DNA from 2 places in the Pseudomonas sp. PGPR40 genome. Region 1 is predicted to be linked to the other one. Evidence: predicted binding sites of a transcription regulator. Region 1 holds the regulator's gene; the other holds the start of a gene.

The links. The regulator sigma-54, encoded in region 1, starts transcription at its own class of promoters, with help from an activator protein. The targets are predictions, from matches to a motif close to ANTGGCATNNANNTTGCTNT.
Region 2: MEB48_RS06630 (flagellar hook-length control protein FliK) is a predicted target of sigma-54. The motif match lies at 2,973-2,992, and genes of this name have one in related genera.

What each region holds. Positions count from the first base shown of each region.
Region 1 is NZ_JAKLSP010000014.1:54,206-58,660, reverse strand. It holds gene rapZ (RNase adapter RapZ) at 1-360, opposite strand, end outside; gene ptsN (PTS IIA-like nitrogen regulatory protein PtsN) at 363-827, opposite strand; gene hpf (ribosome hibernation-promoting factor, HPF/YfiA family) at 840-1,148, opposite strand; gene MEB48_RS13820 (RNA polymerase factor sigma-54) at 1,228-2,721, opposite strand; gene lptB (LPS export ABC transporter ATP-binding protein) at 2,908-3,633, opposite strand; gene lptA (lipopolysaccharide transport periplasmic protein LptA) at 3,633-4,181, opposite strand; gene lptC (LPS export ABC transporter periplasmic protein LptC) at 4,168-4,455, opposite strand, start outside.
Region 2 is NZ_JAKLSP010000005.1:121,075-125,529, forward strand. It holds gene fliM (flagellar motor switch protein FliM) at 1-844, opposite strand, end outside; gene fliL (flagellar basal body-associated protein FliL) at 854-1,354, opposite strand; gene MEB48_RS06630 (flagellar hook-length control protein FliK) at 1,580-2,935, opposite strand; gene MEB48_RS06635 (Hpt domain-containing protein) at 3,041-3,388, opposite strand; gene MEB48_RS06640 (fused response regulator/phosphatase) at 3,422-4,455, opposite strand, start outside.

The DNA of each region.
Region 1 (4,455 bases):
CGCCTCCGCCAGCGAGCGATTGGCGCTGCTCAGCGGGTGACGACGGCGCGTTTCCGAAAAGCGTTTGAGCAAGGTCTCTTCGTCGGCATCCAGGTACAGCACATCGCACTGGATATGTCGGCCGCGGACTTCTTCCAGCAGCTCGGGAAACCGTGACAGGTGGCTCGGCAAATTGCGTGCATCGATGGACACGGCCACCAGCGGTTGTGCCAGTTCGGTGTGAATCAGCGCGCGTTCGGCCAGTTCCGGCAGCAAGCCGGCAGGCAGGTTGTCGATGCAGTAATAGCCGTTGTCCTCGAGCACGTCGAGGGCGGTGCTTTTACCTGAGCCGGAGCGGCCGCTGACGATGATCAGGCGCATGATTAGTGACCGCTCTGCTCGTCCAGGACAACCTGATACAAGGCTTCGTTGCTCGGGGCGCTGCGCAGTTTTTCACGCACATCCTTGCGATCCAGCATGCTGGCGATCTGACGGAGCAATTCCAGGTGTGCATCGGTGGCGGCTTCCGGGACCAGCAGCACGAACAGCAGGTCAACCGGGGCGCCATCAATGGCGTCGAAATCGATAGGGGCTTCCAGGTGCAGCAGCGCACTGATTGGCGAGGTGCAGCCTTTGAGCCGGCAATGGGGGATGGCGATGCCGTTGCCGAAACCGGTAGAACCGAGTTTCTCACGGGCAATCAGAGCCTCGAAGACGTCCTGCATTTCCAGATCCGGCACTTCGCGGTGGATAAGGTTGGCAATTTGCTCGAGGGCTTTCTTTTTACTGCCGCCCGGCGCGTTCACTTGGGAACGGCCGGGGGTCAGGATGGTTTCTAGTCGGATCATGGGTTGGGAGTGTTAACGACCGGTCGCGCCCTGGAGGAGGCTCTGGGTCTTTTCCTTATGCTTTTTGAGTTGGCGATCCAGCTTGTCGGTCAGCAGGTCGATGGCGGCATACATGTCCGTATGCTCGGCATTGGCGACCACTTCTCCGCCGGGAATATGCAGCGTGGCTTCGATCTTCTGCAGCAGCTTCTCGACGTTCATCGTGACTTGCACGTTGGTGATCCTGTCGAAATGCCTCTCCAATCGGTCGAGTTTTTCGCCGATATAGGTGCGCAGGGGTTCGGTCACTTCCAGTTGGTGTCCACTGATGTTGACTTGCATACAGCTTCTCCTTCGTTGCCAGTGCATAAAGCGGCAGGCAGAAATGCCTGCCACTGGAACGCTGTGGCGAGCCCGGCGGCTACATCAACCGCTTCCGTTCGCTGGAAGGCGCGATCCCCAAAGATTCGCGGTACTTGGCGACGGTACGACGGGCTACCTGAATGCCTTGTGCCTCCAGTAAACCAGCGATCTTGCTGTCACTCAACGGCTTTTTCTGATTTTCCGCGGCAACCAGTTTTTTGATGATCGCGCGGATCGCCGTGGACGAGCATTCACCGCCTTCGGAGGTACTGACGTGGCTGGAAAAAAAGTATTTCAGTTCATAGATGCCCCGTGGGGTATGCATGAACTTTTGCGTGGTCACCCGTGAAATCGTCGATTCGTGCATGCCCACCGCTTCGGCGATGTCGTGCAGTACCAGCGGTTTCATGGCTTCGTCGCCGTATTCAAGAAAGCCGCGCTGATGCTCGACAATCTGGGTGGCCACTTTCATCAGGGTTTCGTTGCGGCTTTGCAGGCTCTTGATGAACCAGCGAGCTTCCTGCAGCTGATTGCGCATGAAGGTGTTATCAGCGCTGGTATCGGCACGGCGTACGAAACCGGCGTATTGGGCGTTGACCCGCAGGCGTGGCACCGACTCCTGGTTCAATTCCACCAGCCAGCGCTCGTTGTCCTTGCGCACGATCACGTCGGGAACCACGTATTCGGCTTCGGTAGACTCGATCTGTGAGCCCGGGCGCGGGTTGAGGCTCTGGACCAGTTCGATGACCTGGCGCAGTTCATCTTCCTTGAGCTTCATGCGGCGCATCAGCTGGCTGTAGTCGCGGCTGCCGAGCAGGTCGATGTAGTCGGTGACCAGGCGCTTGGCCTCGGCCAGCCAAGGGGTCTTGGCGGACAGTTGGCGCAGTTGCAGCAGCAGGCATTCCCCGAGGTTACGGGCGCCGATGCCGGCGGGTTCGAATTGCTGGATGCGGTGCAGGACGGCTTCGATTTCGTCCAGTTCGATGTCCAGTTCCGGGTCGAACGCATCGAGGATTTCCTCGAGGGTTTCGTCCAGGTAGCCCTGATTATTGATGCAGTCGATCAGGGTCACAGCGATCAGGCGATCGGTGTCAGACATCGGTGCCAGGTTCAGTTGCCAGAGCAAATGGCTTTGCAGGCTTTCACCGGCCGACGTACGGGTGGTGAAATCCCACTCGTCGTCATCGTTGCTCGGCAGGCTGCTGGCGCTAGTCTGGTAGACGTCTTCCCAGGCCGTATCGACGGGCAATTCGTTGGGAATGCGCTCGTTCCAGTCACCTTCCTCGAGGTTATCCACCGTCGGGGCGGTTTCCTGATAGGAGGGTTCCTGAATGTCGGCGTTGGGTTTTTGGTCGGCGCTATCGGCCAAGGGGTCGGCGTTATCGAAGTCGTCGCCTTCTTCCTGGCGTTCGAGCATCGGATTGGACTCCAGGGCCTCCTGGATTTCCTGTTGCAGGTCCAGGGTCGACAATTGGAGCAGGCGGATGGCCTGTTGCAGCTGCGGTGTCATCGTCAGCTGCTGGCCCATTCTCAAGACTAGCGATGGTTTCATGGCAGGGGCTTAACACCTTAATTCGCCGGCGCACATGCGCCATCCACTACAGGGCGCCGAAGCGCCAAACATAAGCAAATTATATGCCCGAAACTGAAGTGTTTGCCTAGAGCGCTGTAACAATAAAAAGTTATTGATTTTTTATTGAAACAAGCGCTTTGGCACCTGGCCAGGCACCTCAGGCGCTTACAGCCGGAACTCATGGCCCAGATACACTTCCTTGACCAGTTCGTTGGCCAGGATGGTGGCGGAGTCACCTTCGGCGATCAACTGTCCGTCGTTGACGATGTAGGCCGTTTCGCAGATATCCAGGGTCTCGCGGACGTTGTGGTCCGTGATCAGCACGCCAATGCCTTTGGCCTTGAGGTGATGGATGATCTGCTTGATATCGCCCACCGAAATCGGATCTACGCCGGCGAAGGGTTCATCGAGGAGGATGAATTTCGGGTTGGTAGCCAGGGCCCGGGCGATTTCCACACGGCGGCGTTCACCACCGGACAGGCTCATGCCAAGGTTGTCTCGGATGTGGTGGATGTGGAATTCCTGCAGCAGGCTTTCCAGCTCTTGGCGACGACCGGCCTTGTCGAGTTCCTTGCGGGTTTCGAGGATGGCCATGATGTTGTCGGCCACCGACAGTTTGCGGAAGATCGACGCTTCTTGCGGAAGATAGCCGATACCCGCCTTCGCACGACCGTGCATCGGCTGGTGGCTGACGTCCAGGTCATCGATCAGTACGCGGCCCTGATCGGCCTGTACCAAACCGACAATCATGTAGAAACAGGTAGTTTTACCCGCACCGTTAGGGCCAAGCAAGCCGACGATCTGACCGCTGTCGATGGACAGGCTGACGTCGCGCACGACCTGGCGGCTCTTGTAGCTCTTGGCCAGATGCTGAGCTTTCAGAGTTGCCATTACTGGGCCTTTTGCTCGTCGGTTTTCTTCTTCGGCTGGATCACCATGTCGATGCGAGGACGCGCCTCGGTGACCTTGTTACCCGTGGCGCGACCGGCGCTCGCAAGCTTTTTGACCGTGTCGTAGACGATTTTCTCGCCTTGGGTGACGTTGTTGTCTTTGTCGATGACTTTGGCGCGATCGATCAGAACGACACGGTTTTGCGAGGCGTGGTACTGGATAGTGACGCCATAGCCCTGAACCGGCTTGGTATCGCCTGCCGTTTGCAGTTGCTCGAAATAGGCAAGGTTGCCCACCGAAGTCACCACGTCGATGTCGCCGGCCGGAGTGCGGGTGATGGTCACGGTGTTGCCGGTGACCTTCATCGAGCCCTGGGTGATGATCACGTCACCTTTATAAGTGGCCACGCCATTCTTGTCGTCCAGTTGGGCATCGTCGGCCTGGATGCGGATAGGCTGCTCTTGATCATTCGGCAGAGCCCAGGCGCTCACGCTTCCCAGTGCTGCGCCCAGACTGAGCAAAATAGGGAGAGTTTTAACGAGCCTCATACTGTCCTCTTACGTTCGATAGCAGGTGTATCCTGCTTTCTTTCAAGTACGCTTTCATTCCGTTGCCAGTCGATACACCGCCAGCGCCGTCGATTCTAACGGGTTGATCGGTCTGCGCATATTGCTGCTGCGGGAACACGGTCATGCGAGTGGTGGTAATCAGGGTCTTGCGGTTTTTCTCATCGAAACGCGTGATTCGTACCGAATCGATCAGTTCGACCTGAGTGCCGTCCGGATTGACTTCGCCGCGCTCGCTCTGGACGTGCCAGGGGAA
Region 2 (4,455 bases), on a different contig from region 1:
TAATGTCCCCCGGTTGCATATGCAGGATGTCGCGCAGGCGCAACTGGCGACGGGCGACCGTGGCCCCGATCGGCACGTCGACATCCAGCACGTCCTGGCGCAAGGCATTGACCCAGCGCTCGTCCTGGTCATCGAGATCGGACTGGAAGCCGGCGTCGAGCATTTCGCGCACCGGCTCGATCATCGAGTACGGCATGGTCACGTGCAGGTCGCCGCCACCGCCATCGAGTTCGATGTGGAACGTCGATACCACAATGGCTTCGCTCGGGCCGACGATGTTGGCCATGGCCGGGTTCACTTCCGAGTTGATGTACTCGAAGTTCACTTCCATGATCGCCTGCCACGCTTCCTTCAAATCGACGAAGGCTTGTTCCAGCACCATGCGCACCACACGCAGTTCGGTCGGGGTGAATTCACGCCCTTCGATCTTCGCGTGACGGCCGTCGCCGCCGAAGAAGTTGTCCACCAGTTTGAACACCAGTTTGGCGTCGAGAATGAACAACGCTGTGCCGCGCAATGGTTTGATCTTGACCAGGTTGAGACTGGTCGGCACGTACAGCGAGTGTACGTATTCGCCGAACTTCATCACCTGCACGCCACCGACGGCAACGTCCGCCGAGCGGCGCAGCATGTTGAACATGCTGATGCGGGTGTAGCGGGCGAAACGCTCGTTGATCATTTCCAGGGTCGGCATACGCCCCCGGACGATGCGATCCTGGCTGGTCAGGTCGTAGCTTTTGACACTGCCAGGTTCGGCAGCGTTATCGGTCTGTACCAGACCATCGTCGACGCCATGCAACAGCGCATCGATCTCATCCTGGGACAGCAGGTCCTGCACGGCCATGTCGTGTTCCTACTGCAGTACGAAATTAGTGAAAAGCAACTGTTCGATCACCACTTTGCCCAGCTCTTTCTGCGCCACTTCCTGGACGCTGGCCGTGGCTTTCTGGCGCAACATTTCCTGGCCGACAGGCGTGGCCAGCGTGGCGAAGTCCTGCCCGGAGAACAGCATCACCAGGTTATTGCGGATCACCGGCATATGGACTTTGAGCGCTTCCAGATCGGCCTGATTGCGACCCTGCATAGTGATGCTCACCTGCATGTAGCGCTGACGGCCGTTCTGGGTGTAGTTGGCGACGAAGGCCGGCGCCATGGCCTCGAAGATGGCCGGCTGCTTGCCGACCACAGCGGTTTCAGCCGCAGCGGCAGGTTTGCTCTGGGCGCCGTGCATGAAGAACCAGGTCGCCCCCACGGACAAGCCGATCGCCAGCAGCAGGGCCACGATAATCACAATGATCAGCTTGATTTTGCCTTTGGTTGCGGGGTCTTTTACTACTGCTTCGCTCTTCGCCATGCCAATAATCCGTCACTATTCGGGTTTTCACAGTCGCACGGCAAGGCAAGAGCAAGTGTTATGCCAGAAGTATCGGGAGGTAAGGAGACGGCGAATGATCGGCGAGCACCAATCAAATGTGGGAGCGGGCTTGCTCGCGAATGCGGTGTGACAGCCAACATAAATGTTGAATGTTAAATCGCATTCGCGAGCAAGCCCGCTCCCACAAGGAGTTGTGGCGTTTGATCAGGCGTAGTAGTCGACGGCGCTGGTGCCGATCACACTGGTGGTATTCGCGGTTATTTCAGCGAGCGTCGCTGGAAGCTCTTCATCGACAGAATCGAGGCGACCGCCACTGGCGTTGCTACGTCCACCTTGCCCCTGTTGAGCCTGTTCCTGACCCTGCCAGCCACGGGACTGATCGGAAACGTTGACATCAACCTGGCCCATGCCCTGCTGCGCGAACATGTCACGCAGGCGATGCATTTGCCCGTCGAGCGCTTCGCGAACGCTTGGGTGGGCGCTCATGAAAGTCACCTGGGTTTGCTGATCCGGAACCATGTTCACCCGAATATCGAGGCGCCCCAACTCGGCCGGTTGCAACTGGATATCCGCCGCCTTGAGATTGGCGCTGGACAGGTACATGACCCGGTTGACCACCTCTTCGGTCCAACCGCTCTGATGCATGGCGATTGGCTGGTTCACCGGCAATGCATTGGCAGTCTTCGGCGTCGCCGCCTGTGTCAGTGCCGCCAGACGGTTGGCGAAATCATCGACACGGGTATCGCTGCTCGCGGACTTGAGGTCTTTGAGGCCGTCATCGATCAGGCCACTGAAAGTCTTCTCGCTGCCCTGACGGGTGCTGTCCTGGTCGGCTTGCACATCGAGCATACTCGCCATGCCCGCGGCAAAGTTTTGTGCCGAAGTTGGCTCGCCGTCGACTTGAGCCGCAGTCGGCGCAGCTTTTGGCTGGGCCTGGCTTGCAGCCGAAACGTGCCCGCCCTGCTCCATGGCCATGCGCACGGCTGGCAGCGCATCGAGAGGATCGGCTTCGGGATCGAAATCCGGGTCGATGGGCGCAACAGTCTGTGCCGCAGCTGCGGTAACGACGGCGGCGACAGGCGCCTCAACGTGTGGTTGCACAGTGGCCACAACTGTTGGGGTTTCCGGCACTGGGGCTGGCACCACCGGCTGCATCACCAACGCAGCATCGAGAGTCGGATCGACAGGTACGGTATCGGCCAGCGGCGTCGACGTCTCTGTCGTATCCGAAGCGTCATCGCTGGCCGTCTTGTCGTCAGCCAGCGCCGGTTTATCGGCGGGCAAGGATTTGCCGCTATCGGCAACCGTCGGTTCCGGGGCGGCAGACTTGTCGTTGCTCACGTCTTTTTTTCCGGCACTGTCCGGCGCTTTGTCGCGCGCAGGTTTAACCGATCCGTCCACCACAGCCGAGGGCTTGTTCCGGGCTTGATTGGCGTAGACCTGAGCGAAGCTGGAGGCTTTGTCCCCGGACTCATCCGTCAGCGCCGGTGCATTGGCGGCCGCGGCTTGAGTCCTGGCCGTAGCGGAGGCCTGAAGAAGGGAATTGGGGGTAACGGGCATAAAACGGTCTCCGCTGCACTGGGATCGTAGGTACAGTTGAGCAAATTGATTGCAAGGGTCGAGCCAGCTTTATTCGCTGGCCGCTAAAAGCGTCGGACGGTTGCTTTATTCAGCAAGGGAGCGCTGGCGCTCCGCTTCGTAGAGAGGTCGGACAATGGCGAATTCACCGTCAATTTCTCCGACCAGCGCTTCAATACCTTCGAGGCTTTTCTGCTTGGCTCGCTGCTCCAGTTCATTGCACAACTCGGCCAGCCGGGTAGCGCCCATGTTGCTGCAACTGCCTTTGAAGCTATGCGCAGCCGCGCCCAACTGATCGGCATTATCGGCCTTTTGCAGCAGGCTCAAACGCTCTTCGGAATCGGCGAGAAAGGTATCGAGCAATTCTGGATACCCGTCTTCCATAACTTCCTGCAACGCGCTCAGCACGTCGCGGTCCAGATGTGTGTCAGCCACTTGTTCACTCCTTGATCAAGAACATGCCTGGGATCAGGCCAGAGCCTCCCAGAAGAACTCCACGCGAGCACTGCGACCATTATCGGACCAGCTCGCATGATCGCTCAACTGGCGGATCAAGCTGACGCCACGTCCCGACAGACGGACATCATCATCGACAGGACGCGCCATCACCCGCGCCACATCGAAACCCTTGCCACTGTCTTCGACCCGGACCGTCAGGCAACCGCCCGCGCCTTTTGGCGTCACTTGAAAATGTACCCGCACATAACCGTCCCGCAATTCGTCCAGGCGTGCATTGCGTTGCTGATAATAACGCGCAAAACCCGAAGCATCGCGTTTGAGACTCGAATCCAGGCCCAGCACGCCATGCTCCAGGGCGTTGGAATAAAGCTCTGCCAGCACACTGTAGAGTGCGCCACTCTGAGTCCGCAGGCCATGCACCTCAAGCAGCAATTGCAACAAGTACGGCAGCGGATTGAAGCGTTTGAGGGTGGCGGCGCGAAACTCGAAACTCACCGACCAGTCCAGCGGACTGGACTGGCCGCTGTCGGAGTACACCGGCGCTGGCGGACTCAGTTGCGCAGCTTCTAGTAGGCTGACCTCGACCATACTCACGTCATCGCGGGCCTCGCCGCGAAAGTCCCGCAGGGCCTGCTCGATCTCTTCGAACAGCGCATCAGGCTGACGATTGGTTGCAAACACCTGCTCCAATCGCTCTACGCCAAACAACTGCTCATTGGCATCGCAGGTATCGATCACCCCGTCGGATAACAAAAACACCCGATCCCCAACAGCCATCGGGAACACTTCGGTGCAATCATTGAAGGTTTGCGGGCTCAGCACGCCCAGCGGCAAGTGCCGTGCCGTCAGTACCGTACGTTCGCCGCTAGCCGTGCTGTGCAGATAACCGTCCGGCATCCCACCGTTCCAGACCTCCACCGAACCTCGCTGAAAGCTCAGGCACAGCAGGGTCGCGCAGCAGAACATGTCCACCGGCAGAATACGTTTGAGTTTGGCGTTCATCTCGCGCAGGGTTTCGGACAAGCCGTAGCCCTTGGCCGTCA